Fodinibius salicampi: one gene and its partner. The protein of the gene in region 1 interacts with the protein of each later gene in a pairwise test. Links are inferred from orthologs where the notes say so. Each region holds a gene or a part of one and is shown on either strand. Other genes may lie near its edges. The genes, in order: groL and ABEB05_RS07980.

The links.
Region 2: the proteins of groL (region 1) and ABEB05_RS07980 interact in binary tests that used the Escherichia coli proteins (3 or more experiments, as listed by UniProt). The link is inferred for Fodinibius salicampi from one-to-one orthologs.

The regions. Positions count from the first base shown.
Region 1 is NZ_BAABRS010000002.1:562,797-574,239, forward strand. The notes cover bases 2,829-5,725. They hold groL (chaperonin GroEL), read left to right. Parts: upstream 2,829-3,381; coding sequence 3,382-5,070; downstream 5,071-5,725. Other genes in these bases: groES (co-chaperone GroES), read left to right, coding at 3,033-3,326; ABEB05_RS10195 (outer membrane protein assembly factor BamB family protein), read left to right, coding at 5,246-5,725. In the rest of the region: acs (acetate--CoA ligase), read left to right, coding at 1-183; ABEB05_RS10175 (alanine dehydrogenase), read right to left, coding at 640-1,854; 16S rRNA (adenine(1518)-N(6)/adenine(1519)-N(6))-dimethyltransferase RsmA, read left to right, coding at 2,002-2,778; more of ABEB05_RS10195, read left to right, coding at 5,726-7,102; ABEB05_RS10200 (lytic murein transglycosylase), read right to left, coding at 7,175-8,041; ABEB05_RS10205 (beta-N-acetylhexosaminidase), read right to left, coding at 8,226-9,926; ABEB05_RS10210 (alpha-L-fucosidase), read right to left, coding at 9,983-11,416.
Region 2 is NZ_BAABRS010000002.1:24,066-35,443, reverse strand. The notes cover bases 8,252-11,083. They hold ABEB05_RS07980 (ABC transporter ATP-binding protein), read right to left. Parts: upstream 10,119-11,083; coding sequence 9,384-10,118; downstream 8,252-9,383. Other genes in these bases: ABEB05_RS07970 (potassium channel family protein), read left to right, coding at 10,991-11,083; ABEB05_RS07975 (MlaE family ABC transporter permease), read right to left, coding at 10,134-10,871; ABEB05_RS07985 (MlaD family protein), read right to left, coding at 8,436-9,365; ABEB05_RS07990 (SurA N-terminal domain-containing protein), read right to left, coding at 8,252-8,271. Also shown: ABEB05_RS08030 (pyridoxal phosphate-dependent aminotransferase), read left to right, coding at 1-16; ABEB05_RS08025 (FmdB family zinc ribbon protein), read left to right, coding at 108-380; ABEB05_RS08020 (GbsR/MarR family transcriptional regulator), read left to right, coding at 413-1,012; ABEB05_RS08015 (YraN family protein), read left to right, coding at 1,005-1,385; ABEB05_RS08010 (FtsB family cell division protein), read left to right, coding at 1,482-1,787; ABEB05_RS08005 (putative LPS assembly protein LptD), read left to right, coding at 1,983-4,664; ABEB05_RS08000 (riboflavin synthase), read right to left, coding at 4,661-5,254; bifunctional diaminohydroxyphosphoribosylaminopyrimidine deaminase/5-amino-6-(5-phosphoribosylamino)uracil reductase RibD, read right to left, coding at 5,269-6,384; more of ABEB05_RS07990, read right to left, coding at 6,496-8,251; more of ABEB05_RS07970, read left to right, coding at 11,084-11,378. UniProt on the Escherichia coli protein: Part of the ABC transporter complex MlaFEDB, which is involved in a phospholipid transport pathway that maintains lipid asymmetry in the outer membrane by retrograde trafficking of phospholipids from the outer membrane to the inner membrane.

The DNA of each region.
Region 1 (11,443 bases):
AGTCCGATAGCGAAAGCAGGAAAAGTCCAGATTGTATCCGGACTTCCCAAAACGCGGTCGGGCAAGATTATGCGCCGGGTTTTGCGTAAGGTTGCAGCTGGTGAGGCTGATGATTTGGGAGATATTTCCACCCTTTTAAATCCTGAAGTGGTTGAGGAGATCAGAGCAGGAGAAGCATTCTGAACTGTATAGTTTGATTTTTTAACCTTTATGAGAGTCGGTACCTAAACAGGTACCGGCTTTTTTATTATGCTATAACGGAGCCGATAATCAAGAGTATTAGACTTGCCGACAATAAGAAGAGTCTAAACCGGGTACGTTTTAAAAGGGGATGGAAAAGCAATCCATAGCTATAAGGTTTTGTTTTAAGCCAGCTGTAGTAGTGATGCCTGTGTAATTCTCCGAGTGCCATAGTTACATGGCCGTGCAAAATAGTTATGGTAAAGGGGAGGGCAAAGAAGAAGGCGCCAGTATAGCTAATATTAGTTGAAATATTTAGAAATTGAGCGATATAAAAAAAGGGCCAGGCAAAAAGAACTAAAAGGGGAAGGATAAGCAGCCAGTTTATAACACTGATACGCCTGAAATTTTTGGATCTTAATTCGGGGTGAACCATAGAGAAGACCAAATAATCCTGCTTTAAATTTGACTGGCTATAAGCATCTCTATTTCCCGGAAAGGCATGTCAAAAAGTTCAGCCAGCGATTTTTTTGTGAGATGTTTTTTATACACATAAGTACCGTTGCGAAGAGCAGTGTTGCTCCATAGGCATTCTTTAATACCCCCCGCATCTCCAATAGCCAATAAATAGGGAACAAGTACATTATTGAGTGCGTAGGTAGCTGTCCGGGCAACATTGGATGGAATATTGGGTACACAGTAATGGATAACATCATGGACGGTATAGGTAGGCATAGAATGGCTGGTAGCCCTGCTTGTAGCAATGCATCCGCCCTGATCAATAACTGTGTCTACAATTACGCTGCCGGCTTTCATATTGGCCACCATAGGTTCACTAACCAGACAGGGAGCCCGTTCCCCTTCCTGCATTGCTGCTCCGATAACCACATCGGCATGCTCAAGAGCAGAAGACAAATATTGGTAATTGGCAGTAGCCGTGATAATTCGCCGATCAAGAGCATTTTCAAGATGCCGGAGTCGTGCCAAATCGTTATCCATAACAAAAACCTGGGCACCATATCCTAGGGCAGTCCGGGCAGCATATTCTGCAGTAATGCCAGCTCCGAGAATGACGACCGTAGCCGGTGGAATACCTGAAATGCCTCCCAGCATGATACCTTGTCCACCTTCTCCTTTCTCAAGGTAGTGTGCGCCAACTTGAACCGCCATCGAACCAGTAATCTCGTGCATCATCCGTACGATTGGGAATTCTTTATCTTCTCCTTTAATAAATTCAAAGCCGATAGCGGTAATACATTTATTGATAAGGGTATTAATAAATTTTTCCGTAGCATTGCCCAAATGAAGGGCCGATAGTAATATGTGATTATTATCAAGCAGTTCAAGTTCTTCTTGGGTGGGCGGAGCTACTTTAGCGATCAAGTTAGCTTTTTTATAAACTTCTTCTATACTATACGCTACTTCTGCACCTGCATCAGCAAATTCCTGATCAGAGAAGTTGGCTTCTTCTCCCGCCTCCTGTTCCATAAAAACCTCGTGCCCATTTGCTTTTAAAATGGAAACACCACCTGGTGTTAAAGAAATACGCCGTTCATCGTTGGAGACCTCTTTGGGAAGCCCTATTTTAAGAGAGATTTTAGATTCAGACTTCATTAACCGTTTTTCTAACGTCTGAATGCCAATTTGTTCAGTTTTGAGTGGTTTAATATCCATAAAATAGGGTTTGGGCAGATATATTAGACCCAATAATTTAATCTTCGTAGCTACAGTAAGCAAAATATCAATTAAGAATTGAGAATGTGGAATTACGATTTTAAATCCACATCTAAATAAATGTCATAATCCAATTCCTACTTTACAATGAGTATTAGACCCAAAAAGAGTTTAGGACAGCATTTTCTGAAAGATGAAAATATTATAAATAAAATAGTAGACGCCATTCCGGCCCAAAAAGGTGATCGGGTTATAGAAGTTGGGGCGGGCACCGGAGCACTTACCCGTGTTTTAAGCGATCGATTTAGTGACCTGCTGGCCGTGGAGCTTGATGAGCGTGCCGTAGAGGTATTGCAACAAAGATTTAAGGATGTAGAGATATATCAGCAAAATGTTTTGGATTTGGATTGGGAAGATATTTCTGTGGGTAAAAGCAAAACCCATGTAGTAGGTAATTTACCTTATTATATTACCAGCCAGATTTTGTTTTCGTTGCTCGAAAATCGTTCGGTACTTGCAGGTGCTATCTTGATGATGCAAAAAGAAGTGGCAGAGCGATTAATCGCTGATATTCGAACAAAGGATTATGGTATTTTAAGTGTTCAAACCCAACTGATGAGTACCCCGGAGATACTTTTCCCCGTATCCCGGAACTGCTTTAATCCTCAGCCGAATGTAGACAGTGCAATGGTGAAGCTTACCTTTGATAAGGGTAAGCTGAATTGTAGTGATAAGAATCTTAAAACGGTAGTACGTACTGCATTTAATCAGCGTCGTAAAAAATTAAGTAATGCCCTAAAGCCGATTATCCCGAAGGATCAGCTGCCTGAGGGATTTGATTTCGATAAACGGGCTGAAGCATGGCCACCTTCCATATATGAAAAGTTGACAGACTATTTTGAGCAGAATGGCATTTTGACCTGAAAAATCGGCTACCCATCCTTTCTATAAATTTAATTTTTCCTGGGAACCACCCTGAGAGGCTTAAATCTATCATCAGAGGGCAACTTGAAAATTAAATGGCAGTTAATGAGAGTTTGGTATGGTACTTGCTCCTCTATTAACCTAAAATAAGAAGCATATTTTTAGTACGAGTTTATAAAAAGTATTACCAGCATTTTTATGCTGATGATAAATTTCAACTTCAACTATTAACTTAAATTGTAGGAGTCATACTTATGGCTAAATCTAAAATCAAACCGTTAAGTGATCGCGTTTTGGTTCAGCCAGAACCTGCTGAAGAAAAAACCAGTTCCGGAATTATCATTCCCGATACGGCTAAAGAAAAGCCGCAGGAAGGAACGGTTATTGCTGCAGGTCCCGGTAAAGTAGAAAACGGAACCAAGATTGATATGTCGGTAAAAGAAGGTGATAAAGTGCTCTATGGAAAATATTCAGGTACGGAAATTACCCTGGATGGTGAAGAGTATCTGATCATGCGTGAAGCCGATATTCTTGGAATCGTTGACTAAGCATTTCCTATTACACAAAATTAAATTACAAAATCTTAAAAATTAATAGACAACTATGTCAGCAAAACTAGTTCATTACGATATGGAAGCACGCGATGCTCTCAAGCAGGGTGTTGACAAGCTTGCAAATGCTGTCAAGGTCACCTTGGGACCGCGTGGACGAAACGTAGTAATCGAAAAATCATTTGGAGCACCAACAGTTACAAAGGATGGTGTTACTGTAGCAAAAGAGATTGAGCTGTCCAACAAACGACAAAATATGGGTGCTCAGATGGTGAAGGAAGTTGCTTCCAAAACCAGTGATAATGCTGGTGACGGTACAACAACGGCAACGGTACTTGCACAATCCATCATTCAAACCGGTTTGAAAAATGTTACAGCCGGTGCTAATCCAATGGAATTGAAGCGTGGTATCGACATTGCCGTTAAAGCTATTGTTGAAGAGCTTCGTAAAACCAGTCAACCTGTTGGTGACAGCCTTGAAAGTATCAAGCAAATTGGTACCATTTCTGCCAACGGTGATCAAGAGATTGGCCAGAACATTGCCGATGCTATGGAAAAAGTTGGCCAAGACGGTGTCATTACGGTTGAAGAAGCCAAAGGTACCGAAACCTATCTCGAAACGGTTGAGGGTATGCAATTCGACCGCGGATATCTCTCACCTTATTTCGTGACCGATTCCGAAAATATGGTTGCAGAAATGGAAGAGCCTTATATCCTGATCTTCGACAGTAAGATCAGTAATATGAAAGATCTGCTTCCTATTCTGGAAAAAGTCATTCAAACTAGCAAGCCACTGTTGATTATCGCTGAAGATATTGAAGGCGAAGCACTGGCTACTCTGGTTGTTAATAAGCTCCGCGGTTCTCTCAAAATTGCTGCTGTTAAGGCACCTGGATTTGGTGACCGACGCAAGCAGATGTTGGAAGACATAGCTATCCTGACCGGCGGTACGGTTATATCCGAAGAGCGTGGTTATAAGCTTGAAAATGCTACACTCGACTTCTTGGGTACAGCTGACCGTGTAAACATCACCAAAGACGATACGACTGTTGTTGGTGGAAAAGGAGATGACAACGACATCAAAGGTCGTGTAAATCAGATTAAAGGTCAGATTGAAAATACTTCTTCTGATTACGATCGTGAAAAACTTCAGGAACGTCTGGCTAAGCTCAGTGGCGGTGTAGCCGTACTGAATATTGGCGCTGCTTCTGAAGTTGAAATGAAAGAGAAAAAAGCTCGTGTCGAAGATGCTCTGCACGCTACCCGCGCCGCAGTTGAAGAAGGCATTGTAGCTGGTGGTGGCGTTGCGTTGCTTCGTGCTCGAAAAGCACTGGATAAGTTAGAAGCTGAAGTGCCTGATCAGAAAGTTGGCTTTAACATAGTTCGTCGTGCGCTTGAAGAGCCACTTCGAATTATTGCCAATAACGCTGGTGCTGAAGGTTCAATTGTTGTACAGAAAGTCCTTGAAGGTGAAGGCGGCTTTGGATACAACGCACGAACCGAGCAGTATGAAGATCTTATCAAAGCAGGTGTAATCGATCCTACAAAAGTTACACGTACGGCACTTGAAAATGCCGCTTCTGTTGCTGGTCTTATGCTGACAACCGAAGCCCTCATCTCTGATAAGCCTACTAAAGGTGATGATGACGATGATAATGGCGGTCCTGGCGGCGGCGGTATGCCCGGCGGAATGGGCGGCGGTATGCCCGGCGGCATGGGCGGAATGGGTGGCATGATGTAAATTGCGCCATTCTTTTAACGCCTTGCGGGATTAACCGCACTGCAATTATTAAAAGCCTCACTCTCTATTTCGGGAGTGAGGCTTTTTTATTCTTATGACCTATTTGGATAGTCATTTTCGTATTAAATACTGATTGATATTTAAAATGTATACAAGGAATAAAATGACTATGACAATGAATACGAGAAGCTGTTTTAAAGGGATCATATTAGTGTGTTTAGCGCTGTTATTACAAAACTGTGCATCCACAAATGAGGCTACAATACCTAGGGGATGGACCTATAACTTGAATTGGGAAAACTATAACAGTGCAGAATCAACGAAATCCGATTATCTTATTGTTCAGAGCAAGGAGGATATGGTATTATTGGATGGGAATGACGGGCGCATTGTAGTGGACGATATCCGTGAAAGGGGAGGATTTTTCTCAGAGATTAGCCGTGACTTTAAAGAACAGGTTAAAGAAGACTTGCTAGTGAGTCAGCGGGTGAATATCAAATATTTTCACAAGGAACTGCCTCAATTGGGGACGATACTGCTGTTTAACCAGGTAGAGAAAGGAGATCAGGTGCAAAGTTATGACCTCAAAACAGGCGAAGAAAAATGGTCTTCTACTTCATACGTCTGGAATCTGGACAAATATGAGGATATTGCGAATATCGCTATTAATGAACTCATGGGAGGTAGTTTGGGAGCTAAAGGTATGTCGGCCGTTGCCCTCCAAACCAGGTTAATTCAAAGCATGATTCAGGAAGTGCCGGAAAAGGATGCGTTTCTGTTTCGTACGGTTGAGAAACTCTATCTAATTAACCATGAGACGGGAGAAGTACTGTGGGAAAATGAAGCGATGGTTGGTACGGGTATCGCAGCAGTGAACTACCTGCCACAGAGCAACGAGTTCCTAATTGCAAGCAGTATGTCGGGTCTTCGAGATGTACTCGAAAATGTAAATGAGGAGCGAGAGTTAAAGCAACTTATTCTTGTGGATGCGAATACCGGGGACCTCTCATGGAAATCGGAATATCAGGGACGCAGTGAGCAGGTAAAAAGCATCGCGGTCAAAAATGACAAGGTTCATTTGAATTTTAACGGTGGATCGATGGAAATATTTAACTTTTTGGATGGCGAGCGTATTTGGGGTACACGCGACGGATCACTTGAAGGGAATACTAAGTTAGCCAGCTTTACCGGCAACTATAATTTAATGGAAACGATTGAAACAGCTGCTCCTCAACTTGATGGGGAGTATTTGTATGCTGTAAATCCCAAAAATATAAAAGCAGTAGGTTTGCCTGATAAGCAGATTCAGAAGTTTGACTATGCAACAGGAGAAGTACTATGGGATATAGAACTGGAAAAGACCACGGATATTCGGGATATGTTACTGTGGGATAATAACGTAATCGTACGTCTGTCCTCCCAATTACCTGATACCATGTCAGGGAATGTTTCAAATATATTAGGTGGTGTAAAGGATTTAGGATTTTATGCTTTTAATCAAGAAGATGGAACACTTAACTGGCAGCTTAGTGAACCTTTTAAAAATCATGTAACCAATGTTGTATATGGAGAAAATAAAGCTTGGGCAGCAGGTGGAGAATCCCTATACAAATTCAGTCTGGACGATGGAACCGTCTTAGTCGACTCTTCTTATGAAGACTATGAGATAGGAGAGATAAAATATATACACGAATCTGGTGATAAGCTTGTTTTAGTTGGTTTTAAAGGTATGGCAATAGTAGATAAAGGAGATTTGACTATGTTATTCAGTGAGTCACCGAATGGACGATTAACAAGCTATGAGATAAATGATCGTTTTCTTATCGTCAAGATGAGGCGATTGTTATCCGGGAAAGAAAATATCTATGTATATAATCTTACCGGTGCTTCTCCGATTACGAGCTTTACCTTAACTCCGCCGGAAAAAGATATTGGAGGAGTGCTTGGTAGTAAAGGATATTATCCAACGAACAATTTTAAACAGCTTATTACGATTACTGAAAGAGGAATAGAAAGCTATGAGGTGTACTGACTACATCCTCAATAATAGCATTATCATTAGAGGAGCCGCTTATACAAAGGCTCCTCTTTTTTTGGATGGCTATCATCTTGCAGCAGTAGACAGTTGGCGCTGTTTAATTTCATCCGCTAAAGCTAGTACAGTGTCCGCGTAAAGACCGCTGGGGTTATATCGTAACACTGAAGTTCGCAGATCATTCGTTCGCTTTTGAAAATGTGCCAGATAGTTAGCGACCGACATGATATTATTATCCATGTCAAAAATATCGTCTCCCACAAACCATTTATTCAAGGAGTAGGGGATGAATTGGGCGGAGGACATCGCACCTGCATAACTGGATTTTAGATCAAAGACGTCAATATTGTGACGTTTAGTAAAGTCAAGTAGTTCAATTAGCTGGGCTTTTGCAAAATCGGCGCGATATCCCACAGCATACATGGATACATAGGCGTTAAAGGGGTTATAACTGCCAATATTCTGACCAAAATCTGATTCAATACCGATAATGGCGGTAATAACATATTTGGAAATACCGTATTCTTGTTCGGCCTTTTGCAGTTGGTCGGAATGTTCTTGCATAAAGGTTACAGCCCGTCTTTTCTTTTCTTCAAAGCCCAGAATCTGTTTATATTCTTCTAAATTTATAGATTTACGTTCTGCGGATCGTTTAAACCGTTGATCAATTTCTCCATAGATTTCAAAACGCTCATCCTGAAATAAATGGGATGTTTGATATTCTTTTTTGTGAAAAATATCAATGAGTTCTGTCAAGGCTTGACTGTATTTAGAGTGGGCGGAGATGGTATCATCAATGGTTGGGGAAATTCCGGTATTTGAATTAGGGCCATGCTCATGAACAGAATGGGCTGTACCAATATTGGAATTCCCTAATAACAGGAGAATAATCCCACTCGAAAGAATATTTTTAAATGTAGTAAGTAAGTTTGTCATATGATTTGTTCCCCGCCTATGTATTTTGTTGAGGTTTTTACAAAACCTTGTGTCATCCTGAATACCCTATTCAGGAACTTTTAAAACCAACGTAATATAGAGCATCTAGAGTCCTTTCTGTGGATACTGAAAGAGGATCAGTATAGCATGAGAATCTCAAGATACTTCTTATAGAATAATAGAATTATTTTTCCGGATTTTCCAGTTCGGGTTGCTTCCCGCGAAAATGTTCTGCCGCATTAATGCCTAATATTTCAAAACGATCGAATTGAGTCTGTAATCGTTGCCAGAAATGTTCCCAGTTCCTTTTTTCTTTGGGGGACCAGTTAACCTCTGCCAGTGCCGATGCGCGAGGGTAAGCCATATATTCAACTTTTTCAGGAGAGTGCATATATTCAGTCCATACATTTCCCTGGGCTCCCAAAATATACTGAGATTCTTCCTCTGTAAGTTCTTCCGGTATGGGTTCATAGGAGTATGTCTTTTCTAATGTGGTAAACCCACCAATAGCCAAGGGCTCAGAATCGGGAGTAGCCTGGTAATGATCCAAATATAGATGGGTGCCGGGTGTCATAACCACATCATGATGTTGTTTCGCTGCCTCGATTCCTCCTTGAATACCGCGCCAGCTCATTACCGTTGCATTTGGAGCTAAACCACCTTCCAGTATCTCATCCCAGCCGATAATTTGTCGGCCATGCTCGTTTAAAAATTCCTCAATACGGGTAATAAAATAGCTTTGAAGTTCATGTTCATCTTCGAGTCCTTCACGTTCAATAACCTGCTGGGCGAGCTCGCTATTTTCCCATTGCGTTTTGGGGGCTTCATCTCCGCCGATATGGATGTATTCGCTGGGAAATAACTCCATAACTTCTGTGAGTACATTCTCAAGAAAGGTAAAGGTTTCTTCACTGGGACAGTAAATATCTTCAAATACTCCCCAGGTTGTCTGAACTTTATAATTTTTATTTTCCAGGCATCCTAACTCGGGATAAGCTGCTAATGCAGCCGAAGCATGACCCGGAAGTTCAATTTCGGGTATTACCGTAACCTGCTTCTTTTGTGCATAAGCAACGATCTCGCGCACTTCATCCTGGGTATAGTAACCGCCGTAACGCTCGCCGTCGTAAATATCCGAGCCATAGTGACCGACAAGCGTCGAATCTCTCCAGGCACCTATTTCCGTTAATTTGGGATATTGCTTGATTTCAATGCGCCAGCCCTGGTCTTCCGTCAGATGCCAATGGAAACGATTCATTTTATGCATCGCAATCAGGTCGATGTAGCGCTTGATAAAATCAACCGGGAACAGATGCCGTCCCACATCCAGATGGAGTCCACGATAGGCGAAGCGCGGGTAATCCTCAATTTCTACAGCAGGGATCGTCCATTCTGTATCTTGGGGGACTAAAGTATAGTCTGTTTGATAAATCTGTGCAGGCAGAAGTTGCAGCAGCGATTGTATCCCGTAAAATAATCCAGTGGATGTGGATGCCTTCAGGGAGATTTCTCCATCCGTTACACTTAATTGGTATCCTTCTTTGTGATCGACAGACTCTTTATCAATAGATAAGGAAATAATATTTTCCGGATATTGATCAGCATCTAAGCCTACAAGAGGTAGATCGTAACCAGTGGCAGAATCAATGGCTTTTTTAAGTTGTTTGACAATACTTTTTATCTCTTCTTGGGAAAGGTCAGCTTTAATAACGGTATTTCGCTCCAGGTGAAAGGACCCTTCCTGTACTTCCATTGAAACTGGTTCCGGAATAATGGAGATACTGTCACTATTTTGTGCGTGAATGGTATTAACGGAAAAGATGCCAACTAATAAGAGAATGAATATTACTTGTAAACGTTTTATAAAGCAGTTGTAGTTACTCATTGTCATTGTTTTTTTGGATATGCCTTTAAAAAAATATGAACTTCAATGTTAGCGGCTTAGTCAGATTTGTATATACCGATTTCGGTGATTGCCGGTCGGGCTAAAAACGCTTCAAGGTCAATTCGAATTGCGCTGGTAGTTGTTTCATCCAGCTGGAGAATGCGCTTATAGCCGATGGTTGTTTCATCAGCTACTTTCTGCCAACCCCCATTATTTTGCACGGAGACACTGAACCTGGATATGCGTTGCCCAATCGGGATAAACTCTTGCAGAGACAACAAATCAAAGGTAATGGGAGTATCAAAATTAAGCATCAATGAAGGCTGATCATCTTCTTCCGAAGCAATCCAGAAATTTTCCCAACTTTCATCGATAACCAGATCGGCGGGGTATCGTTCACCTGCACTACTGCTTTCCACCGTAGCCTGCGGGGCCAGATTGTCATCGAATAAGGTGTTCAGAGTATCGGAGAAAGCATATAAACGATCGGTGTCCGTTTGGTGAAATTGTCCCGTGGTATCGGGCGGAATATTCAGTAACAGCGTGCAGTTCCTTCCCACTGATTTCATATAGATTTCAGTAAGCTCCGCTACCGTTTTTACTTCGTCATCTTCTTCCGGATGATAAAACCATCCCGGACGGATAGAGACGTCACATTCTCCTACTACCCAATCGGACCCTCCCTGTTCTCCACTGTTAAGATAATCAGTCTGCCCGGCCTGACCGATCTCCACGGAATCCCGATCAATGGTTGACCAGTTGGTACGTCCTGCAAAGCCGTGTTCGTTTCCAATCCAGCGGATATCGGGACCTTCATCCGAAAAAATAAGCGCATCGGGCTGCAATTCACGTACCATTGACCACCACTCATCAAAGTCGTAATCCATATCTTTTGCATCTTCTCCTTTAGCTCCGTCAAACCAGATTTCAGAAATAGTGCCATAATTGGTAAGAAGTTCGCGGAGCTGGTTCATATAGAACTCATTGTATTCGGGCGTACCATAACTTTGCTCGTGCATATCCCAGGGCGAAAGATAGATTCCAAAATCCAATCCATATTTTTTGCAGGCCTCGGAGACTTCTTTTACGATATCACCTTCACCGTTTTTATAGGGACTGTTGGCGATATCATGATCGGTATATTCACTGGGCCAAAGGCAAAAACCATCGTGATGCTTTGCTGTTAGTATCAGCGTTTCAAATCCTGTCTCGCTAAGGGTTTTAGCCCATTGGTCGGCGTCAAAATTGGTAGGGTCGAACAACTCGGGATCTTCATCTCCGGTACCCCACTCCCGGTTGGTAAAGGTGTTGATTCCAAAGTGTACAAAGGCCACCTTTTCTTTTTGCTGGTATTGAATTTGTTGAGTAGTAGGTCTTACCTCATCCGGAGAAATACCCGGCCACTCGGAAGAATGATTTCCATCTTGGCATCCCAGGATTGTAATGAATAATAGGGTTAAAAAAACAAAAAGAAAGCTCTTTTCTTTCATTTCCTAATCAATAATTTGAGGAATTGT
Region 2 (11,378 bases), 540 kb from region 1 along the record:
AAAGTCACTTGCCTGAAAAAATGGCCTGCAGATATATTTTGGCACACTTTATGCTTATTCAAAGTGCTAATTATTTATTATAAACAACTATCACTTTTTAAAACATTATGCCTACGTATAAATACAAGCGAGAAGACGGAACCACCTTTGAAATTAAACAAAGTATTAATGACGATGCATTGGAGGAATGTCCCGAAACCGGCCAAAAAGTGAAGCGAGTCATCTCTGGCGGGGGCGGAGTTGTATATAAAGGCGATGGCTGGTACGTTACCGATTACAAAGATAGCGACCGAAAAGAAAAACGTGCCAAAGCTGCTGAAAAAAACAACGGCAATGGAGAAGCTTCCAAAGCATCCGAAAATTCCAGCAGCAGTACATAAAATAACGACTCATAACTAAACAAGGAGTTCCTTTGCCTCCCAAGCGCTCTCAAATACATGAAGAAGCTTTAGAACGATTCGTATTGCTTTGGGGGGAAATGGCATCGGCTTGGGGCATCAACAAGACCATGGCGCAAATTCATGCCTTGCTCTATGCAGAGACTGATCCTTTGGATACGGATGCCATTATGAATCAACTGGATATCAGCCGGGGAAATGCCAACATGAATCTCCGGAATCTCCTGCAGTGGGACCTCATTCATAAAGTCCATTTCAAGGGAAATAGAAAAGACTATTACACGGCTGAAAAGGAAGTCTGGAATATCGTTTCTACTATCATCAGAGAACGACAGCAGCGCGAGGTAGCGCCCATTACACAAAATCTGAATGAATGCCTGCAGCTTTTCGAAAAAAAGGAACAACTATCGGAGGAGGAAGAAGCATTCAAGGAACGTATAGAAAACTTTACCGATTTTCTGAATATGTTCGATCGCTTTACCGAAGCCTTGCTACCCTATATCAACAAGCGCAACCTGAAATTCCTAAAGCACCTGGTGAAACTGGCTGAGATGAAGCATTCTATTTCCGACAGCAGTACCTCATCAACAGAAGGAAATAATATAAATGAGTAACAAGTCTACAAGAGAAATCGGCCGCGAGGGAGAGGAATTAGCTGCGGCCTATCTTGAATCCAAGGGATATACTATCCTGGATAAAAACTATCACTTTATGCAGGCAGAAGTGGATATTGTAGCCTATGATAATGAAGCATGTATTGTGTTTGTTGAGGTTAAAAAACGATCTTCCAACCGGTACGGAGAGCCCGAAGAGTATATTGACCAGGAAAAGAAGGAAAATATTTATAAAGCGGCCGAAGCCTGGATATATGAACGAAAAATGGATGGGGCCCCTATTCGATTTGACGTTATCTCCATTATCCAAAAATCAAATGAAGCCCCGCATATTAAACATTTTGAGCGCGCCTTTACTCCCGGACGAAATTAATACCTGAAGTGCCCAAAATTTCTTTCGTTGCGTTTCATACTTTTTTTAAGCTATCTTTGGGAGTACCAGATATAAACTACTACCTTAACAGGCTGTATGAATCTTCAGCATTTTAATCCACTTAGATGGCGAAAATCATTCCTCGGACTCATCCTTGGAGGATTCCTATTCATATGGTTTGCATTTATTGATACTTATAGCATATGGACGCGAATTCAACTCAACCACCAGATGAATGATCTTCAGGAGAAGAAACAGGAGCTGCAGGAAGAAACCCATATCCTTAGAGAGAAAATTGATAAATTAAAAACCGATCCCAATCTCCTGGAACGAATTGCACGAGAAGAATATGGCATGAAAAGAGAAGGAGAAACGGTATACAAAATAAAGGAAGTGGATTAGTCTTTTTGTATTTTACACTTCATTTCTTAGAACATCTGCCTTATACTAAGCTATCTCTTATTTATTTATCATTTTGTGGGTCTTTTTGCTCCCATAATTCATTTCGGTGCTCAGCAATATCGTTAAATGAACAGAAGTCAAACATATCCCAAAAGAAAATTTGTATTGTGTGGGTGGATATTCCTACTTCTTTGTTTGACTTTCGCACCAACCGTAAAAGGTCAGGATAGAGGCCGGCCAGAAACCCCACGCACAGATCCCAGCAGCCAACAGCGCCAGCAACGGCAACAGCAGCAACAAGGGCAAGGAGGAGGCATTCCGAACCAGCCCGAACAGGAAGGACAGATAAACTTTCAATCAAGTGATTCACTGGTTTTTGTTTTTGACACCAGCCGCACAGCTACGCTCTATGGGTCAGCATCGGTCACCCATACTTCCGGGCAGCTAAAGGCGGGGAAGGTGTCAATGGATATTGATAATAATCTTGTGAGCGCCAATACCCAAACACCGGAAGATACTCTTTCAAAACCAGTTCTAGTCCGTGAAAATGACGAGGTGCGTAGTGATCGCATTGATTATAATTACAAAACTGAGAAAGGTCGATTTGAAGTAGCTCGGGTAAATATCCAGGATGGCAATATTATCGGAACCCGGGTAAAAAAAACAGGCCCCCACGTTATCTTTCTGGAGGATGCCATCTACTCCACCTGTACGCTCGATCACCCGCACTACTATATCAAGGCAGACCGTATGAAGGTAGTGGATGAGGAAAAAGTCTTTTTTGAGCGGGCTCGCCTATATATACTGGATATTCCCTATCCGCTTGTTTTTCCTTTTGGGTATTTACCCGGGCGGTTTGACCGGCAGCAATCGGGACTCCTGGAGCCTACTTATGCTTTTCAAAATAAGCAAACAAGGGGCTTGGGACTTCAAAACCTAGGGTGGTTCCAATATTTTAATGATTATATAACAGGGCAAGCTTCAGTCGATATCTTTACCTCGGGCACTTATTTTGTAGATGCGCAAACAAATTATCGTCTCCGCAACAAATTCAACGGCGGTATTCAGATAGGATATTCTAAAGAACGTCAGGGGCTGGAGCCAACGGATCCCGACTTTTCAACCAGCGTACAGAAAAGACTTAGCATTTCTCACCAGCAGGATATTTCTCCCTATGCCAGTTTTAATGCCAATATAAACCTGCGTACCGCCGACTATTTCCAACAGAATTCTTACGATCCCACTGATCGGGCAGAAACCAGTACCAGCTCTAACATTAATTACCGTTATCGACATCCGGAGAACCTCTATAATTTCAATGTTTCTGTCCGCCAAAATCAAAATTTCAAGACGAACAGAACGCGTCTCTCCGGACCTGACATGAATTTCAGCTTAAAACGTTTTTCTCCTTTTGAGAACAGTCAGACGACCTCCCAAAATTCTAAGTGGTACGAAAATATTTCATTAAGCTATCAAAATACCTTTGACTCGGAGTTTGACTACTCTCCGATCCGCCAAGACTCTGCCCGCTACAATTGGTTTGAAGCCCTTCGGGATCCTGCTAAATACGAAGAGGCCACGGGCAATTCTGAACATTATGAATTCGGGTTTCGCCAGCAAGCCGACATCAGCTTGGGACAAATTTTATCCAGCCGCTTTGTTAACTTGAGCGCTAATGCCAATTATAATGAATACTGGTTTCCCCAAACAACGCGAAAGTTTTTTAATCCCGATTCCAACCGGGTCGAAGAAGAGCGAGTAAGAGGATTTACGACAGCGCGTGATTTTTCAACAGGTCTGAATTTCTCCACGACCGTTTATGGACTTATGAATGCCAATATCGGCAACTTTGAGAGCTTCCGGCATACGATACGTCCTTCCCTGTCCCTCACCTATCGTCCCGACTTCAGCAACGATTTCTGGGGTTTTTACCGCACTGTACAAACGGATACCACAGTACAAGCGGATGGAACCGTGCCCACCCAGCGTTACTCAATTTTTGAAAACGAAGTGTTTAGCGGTCCGGGACAAGGTGAACAACGGGCGCTTGGATTTAGTATCGACAATACTTTTGAAGGAAAGCAAGTTAAACGCGATTCCACGGGTGAAAAACAAGAGAATGTCGTCCGGCTAATCGACCGGCTCAGCCTTAGCTCAAGCTATAACTTTGCTGCCGACAGTATTAAACTGGCTGACTTAAATACATCATTTTCTGCAAAAATCATTGATGGCATGAACATACGGGCCAATGCACGGTTTAACTTTTATGAGCGCAATGAACGGGGAAGAAAAATTGACAAATTTTTGCTGACCAATTCGGGCAAACCCTTTGAAATGACTCAATTCTCAGCCAGTACCAGTTATTCCTTTGATTGGGGCAGAAGTAGCGGTCTTCAAACCAGTAATCGGGAGCCAAGCTACCCAGAGTATTACGATCCGCTTAACCAAAGCATATTTCACCCGGTTGATCCCCACTTCAACCGACAACCTGTGCAGGATTTTAGTTCCCCCTTATCCTTTTCCGTCAACCTCAGCTACCGCTGGAATTTGAATCCCACGGGATCAAACAATACCTCTGCCACAATAAATGCCAGTAATATTAATCTAAAACTGACACCCAAGTGGGATTTCCGTACTCAAATTGGCTATGACTTTGTACGTAAAGAATTGACTCCCTCCCAATTTTCCCTTAACAGGCGCCTGCATTGCTGGAATCTTTCATTTACTATGAATCCCTTTGGAGAATCACAGTATTACTTCTTTTCCCTCCGCATTGATGCTGGTCGCCTGCAAGGAATTATTCAAAAACTTCCGATCCTCAATAACCTTGAACGAAGCTCAAGTCCCACCGGTCGTGGAGCACCACGCGGATTTTAATCCTCCCGGCTTTCCATATATTTCACAACGTATTTCCCCAGAACGTCAAACTCCAGGTTTACGGAATCTCCTGTTTCTCTGGCATTCAAGTTCGTATGATTATAGGTATAGGGAATAATGGCAATAGTAAATTGGCAATCCTTTTCATTTGCCACGGTAAGGCTGATACCATCCACAGATATACTTCCGCGCCCTACAATAAGAGATTGGTATTCATCCGGATAGGAGATAGTGAACAGATAATCGGTCCCTTCCTGATCTATCTTTTCAATGGTACCAACTGCATCTACATGTCCCTGCACCAAATGCCCATCCAGTAATTGATCGGGGTGGAGCGAGCGCTCTAAATTAACCGGGTCGTTCTGCGCCAGATCACCAATATTGGTCTTACGGAGCGTTTCTTCTACGCTTTGTACCGTAAAGCCATATTCATCAAACGCAGTTACGGTGTGGCATACCCCATTGATGCTGATACTTTGATCGACCTGAAGCTGGTCTGAAAATTCACACGCAATAGTGAGCTCTTTGCCACCTTGCAAATCCTTTACCCTCGCAATCGTACCAACCTCTTGTATTATTCCTGTAAACATATGTTCGCTCTATGTTAAAAGTATCCTGTAAACAACAAATCCTGGCCTACCTGTCGCCATTTCACTTCCCTGAATTCCATAACCTCTTCCATCCTGTTGATGCCAACGCCCAGCACCGACTTTGTTCCTCCTCCTAACATCTTAGGAGCTATAAAGCATTCCACCTTATCAACCAGCTGCTCACTTAGCAGTGCAGAATTTAGATTTTGTCCTCCTTCTACCAAAATAGATGTAAGAGGCAATTTCCCCAGCTCTATAAGCGATTTTTTAAGGTCAGTATGCCCCTCCTTTTCATCAATAAGCAAGGTTTTACCTCGAAAATAATCCGACTTTAGTATACTAAGCATTGGATCGGCTTCATTGGTGAACTTTTCCTCATTATGGGTCAACACAATGGTATTTTCCTCATATTGATCAGTAAAAAGATTTAGATCATCCGGTAAATCCAGAGGACCGTCTATCACAATCCGATGAGGCTGACGTCCCTCTACATGTCGCACTGTAAGGCGGGGATTATCTAGCAGAGCCGTATTACGTCCCACCATAACCGCATCATACCGGCTGCGCCACTCATGGACCAATGTTCGGGATTGTGTACCAGTGATCCATTCCGAATTTCCATCCGGCGCAGCGATATAACCGTCCAGTGTCTGAGCAATCTTGAGGGTTACAAACGGTCGGTTAAACGCTTGATGATACAAGAAAAATTCATTTAGCCGCTTTGCTTCCTCTTCGAGTACTCCCACATCAACAGTAATATCATGGTTGCGCAAGTACTCTATTCCCTTGCCGGCTACTTTGGGGGTAGGGTCTTCCATTGCCACTACTACGCGATCAATAGGAAGGGTCGCCAACATCTCGCAACAGGGGGGCGTGTTCCCCTGATGAGCACAAGGCTCAAGCGTTACATAAACCGTAGCATTCTTCAACAGGTCGGGATCAGCGATATCATCCACAGCATTTTGTTCTGCATGGGCCTGTCCGTATCGTTCATGATATCCCTGCCCAATTTTTTTTCCCTCGGCAGATATAATGACACAACCAACCATAGGATTAGGTGAAACATGCCCGGCCCCGTGTTCTGCAATTTCAAGGGCCAATTTCATCCACTTTTCGTCTTTGTTGGTCATATTCCACCTTTTAAAATAAGAGCAACTAATTTACAAGACTATCTAAAACAAAACAGGGCAAGAAGCATTCCCTCTTGCCCTGTTAATTTACTATTAAACTATAATAATATTCTAGCCCCTTAACACCCGGGAACGGTTATCTACGATATCTGCATTCTCCCTCAGCTGCTCAATCCATGTATTCATAAAGGCTGCTCCTTTTTGTTGGCGAAGCGTATCACGAATTTCTTGCCGCTGCGATTGCGTCATATTACTGGAATCGGCTTCCTGCAGGGTCTCCACTCGAACAACAAAAACAGCACTGTTGCCTTCAATAGCGCCGGATAGATTCCCTTCTTCAAGCCCAAATATGGCTCCAACAACCTTCGGTTCACGTCCAGCCCCCGGTATATTTGAGGCATTCATTGCAATACTCTCTGCTGATGAAACTTCCTTCCCGGCAGACTCAGCCAGAGAAGTTAAATCATCATTTTGTTCCAACAGACCTTCAACACGTTCGTGTAATTGCTGCTTGCGCTTTTGTGTGGTTACTATTGAACGAATCTGTTCTTGAACTTCCTCAAACGGACGTACTCCGGCAGGTACAATTTCATCCACCTTGATAACTACAAACTGATTAGATAGTTCGAGCGCACCCGAAATTTCGCCTTCGCTTGCGCTTTCAAGGAAGCTCATCACCTGTTGACTCTCTCCAATACCCGGAATGAACCCTGAGCCTTTTGTTGCTGAAGTTTCCTGTTCCTCGAGCCCGCGCCGCTCGGCCTCTCCTTCGAAGCCGTCTTCCTCGGCAAAGAAGCTAAAGTCATCTGCCTCTTTTGCCCGTTCATCGACCGTATTAACAGGATCGGCAATAATATCCATACTAAAAACTACAAAGCTGACTTCGGAACCACTCTCACCAACTTTCTTAAGCAGGTATAAACGACCCTGTTCCGCAATCACTTCGCTGACTTCTCCTACTTCTAAATCAATAACGGGTGTAAAGAGGTCACGTATGTTCTCTTCCTCTACGGTTCTGACTGAATACTCTGTCGTAGATTGATAATTACTTAAAAACAGCGAATCATTTTCAGCTTGGGCAAAATCCTCTCGCAAGTCTTCCATCTCCTGAAATGTGCGAGCCGTATCCTGAGCAGTCGGCGTCTTATCAAAGCTTACATAGCTAAACTGATAGGTCTCCTCGCGTTCAAACTGACTCGAATTATTATTGTAGTACTCTCGCAGGTCATCTTCGGTTACAGAAATCTCACTTTCTGCTACATCTGCATATGGGAACCGCACAAAAGCAATATCAGCGGTAGTATTTCTCCGGATATACTCTTGTTCAATCTCATATTGACTAACTTCCATCGAAGACTGCAGATAGCTATTCATCTTCTGCTGGCGTCGTTTTTGACGCATCTGATCCTCTATAGCAATCCACAGCTCCCGGTTTTCGGGTGATTCGATAGCCGTACGAAGTGCCACACGATCTATGGTACCGTCCTCACCCTGGAATTGCTGGCGAATGAACGGATCAGGGTTTTCGCCCATAATCATATCCACCACCTCTTGGTCCGTAACCTTAATACCCAGATCATTCATTTTCTGCTGGAGAAGCTTCCCCGTTACTACTTCATTCCAGGCACGCTCCTCAAAATTAGCCCTTGTTTCAGGATCTACAGAATTGCCGGTTTGCTGAGAGTACTGCTCAATATAATAGCTGATACGATTATTATATTCCTCAATTGAAATCTCTTCTCCATTTACCGAACCCAAAGATCGGGGCCCTTGCATAATTGCATCAAAAAACTGGGTATCGGCCAGCACCCATAATAATCCGAATGAGATAATAAGTACCCATAAGATTACACCGGTACTTTGCCTCATTTTATCCATTACACCCATAAATAAAACCTCTTATCTACTTCTTAATTTTTTTCAAAAATATTGTTTCCAACAGAATTGCTCATCTGCTTTCTAGCCTCTAAATATACAAGAAGCCTGTGCTAAGAGCAATTGAGCCTTCACTGAAATTTATTTCTTATACAAGGGGATCCAGAGTACAAAATTTAAAAAACCTCGATGAGCCTCATATGCTTCAGGTATTTCCCAGGATCTTCGTTGATATTTTTGATGAGCTTCTCCATTTCTCCTGAAAGCCCCTCTAAATTTTCATAAAGAGTTGGATCATTCACCAATTTGCCAAGGCTTCCCTCTCCGTCATTAATTTTTACCAGAATCTCCTGCAGCTGCTTATTAGTTTCTGTTAGATCCCGGCTCAAAACCTCAAGCTCTTGGACAGTTCCTTCCAAACCCACCATCACAGAATCAATCCGTTCCTTATTTCGAGTACTTACCGTATCTACGTTGGCTAAAAATTGCTGAGCATGTGTAATGCTTTGCTCCAGATCGGACCGCTTATTCCGGAAAAGGGTAGAAATTTCATCTGTAGTACTTTGTATATTGGTTAGTGTAGTATCCACTTTTGCCTGGGCTTCCTCATCAAAAAGTGTATTTAGCTCTTCAAGCAGGTTGTTTAACTTTCCAAACGACTCAGAAACATCCTCACTGAGCTGGCGGCCTTCCTGGCTGAGAACTTCCATCATTCCACTCTCGTAAACGCCTTTCATCCGGTCATTGTGTTCCAGATACTGATCTGAATTTCCCCGTCTAACGACTATTGCCTTTTCATCCAGAAGACCGGAGGAACGAAGGTGTGCTTCCGAATCTACCGGTATCTCCGTATCCAAACCAAAGCTCATTGTTACCCTTACGCTATCTCCTTCAACGAGTGACATCCCTTTAACAGAACCAACCTTGACGCCATTAATGTAAACATAACTTCCCGGAGTAAGTCCGTCTGCCTTTTCAAACTGGGTATACATTATCTTTGACTGGCGAAAGAGAGGCATATCTCCCATTATACGGTAGCCCAATACTGATATCAGCAGAGCAACCAAAATTGTTAGTGCGACCTTTAATTCATTACTAATTTTCAAAATAACTCCTGTCCGTTTCTAAATTTTATATTCGCTGGCTGTTATAAAATCCATTAGTTCCTTATTATCACTTTCTCGCATCTCCTCAACCGTACCATACCAACACAATCCCTTATTCTCTAAAAAAACTACGTTATCAGCAATTTTCAGTACGCTGTGGATATCGTGCGTTACAACGATGGAGGTAATATTCAAATTCTCCGCCATATAAATAATTAACTGGTTTATTTCTTCTGATGTTTGCGGATCCAGTCCCGATGTAGGTTCGTCATAAATCAGGAAATCGGGCTGTAAAATCGTTGCCCGTGCCAAGGCAACCCGGCGGCGCATTCCCCCCGAAAGCTCAGCTGGTGATCGATCGCCCGTACCTGCCAAGTTAACCATTTCCAGAGCTTCTTCTACTTTTTCGGAAATTTCTTTGTCCGTTAAATCAGAGAAATAATGCAACGGAAAAGCAATGTTTTCAGCCGTATTCAGTGAATCGAACAAGGCCGACCCCTGAAAAAGAACGCCAAATCGTTGACGCATCTTACGCAACTCTACATATTCAAGCTCAAAAATATTTTTATCATCAATGATTACCTCTCCGGAATCCGGATAGATGAGCGCATTCAGATGCTTAACCAATACTGATTTCCCACATCCGGAGCGACCTATAATAGCTACAGTTTCTCCTTCTGCAATTTTAAAGGAAATATCTTCCCAAACAAGGTTAGAACCAAAACTTTTGCTAAGATTACGAATCTCTATCATAGATTTCTTCGAACATTATAGAAATACAGCGGCAAGTACAAAATCAGCTAATAATACATAAATACAGCTTAAAACCGTAGCCTGTGTTGTTCCTTTCCCAACGCCTTCAGCGCCCCCACTAGCATAATATCCTTTAAAACAGGAAACGGAAGTTATCACAAAACCGAATACAAAGGCTTTAAGTATACCAAATGTTACATCCCATGGGAAAAAGAATTCACGTGCACCGGACATAAACTCTGTTGGAGATATCGCACCGGATACATAACCGGCCGTAACGCCTCCTATAATACCCGAAGCGCTGGCAAATATATATAATATAGGAAACATAATAAGTCCGGCGAGCACTCGGGGCAGAACCAGAAATGAAACCGAATTAAATCCCATAGATTCCAGTGCATCAATTTGCTCGGTTACCCGCATGGTGCCAAGTTCTGTTGCTATGCGTGCGCCCACCTTGCCAGCCAGTACCAAACTAGTAATCACAGCTGCAAGCTCAATAAGTAACGACTCCGAAGTAATAGCCCCAATTACTGAAATGGGGATAAAGGCAATATCCAGCTGGTATGCAGTCTGTATAGTCATTACAGCCCCGGTAAACACCCCGGTGAGCAAAACGATAGGAACGGATTCATACCCTATCTTTAGCAACTCACTAACCAGATTTTTTTTATATGTGTTTACCTCGTACAGCGATCGTAAAGATCTGTATAAGAGCAGGCTGTACTTTCCAAATTTTTCAAGTGATTCCATAAAATATCTTTTCTATATCAACCTTGGAAACTATTAAATTTCTATGTCGTTGTCATTTCGTACACTTTATTTTTTCAACTATATTGTAATCCTTCGATTATGCCAATAATATTTAGGATATGAAAAGTTTTTTTAAAGACATTATTGATAATATTATAGCTTTGCGCATTGGCATTGCGCTTGTGGTATTAACCGTTATCTTTTTTATCGGATCTACCGGGTACCATCTAATTGATGGGATGAGTTTTTTTGATGGTTTTTATATGACTTTCATTACCATAACAACTATTGGCTTTTCTGAGCTAACGAACCTGTCAGCAGCAGGCCGTGTGTTTACTATCGTTGTCTTTGTAATGGGTATAGGAGTAATATCGTATATTGCCACACAAACAACGCAACTTATTTTTGAAAGCGAAATTTTTAGAATTAAAGCTATGAAAGCCCAACTTCAAAAAATGAACAACCATTATATTGTCGCGGGTTATGGGCGCATTGGTCATCGTATCG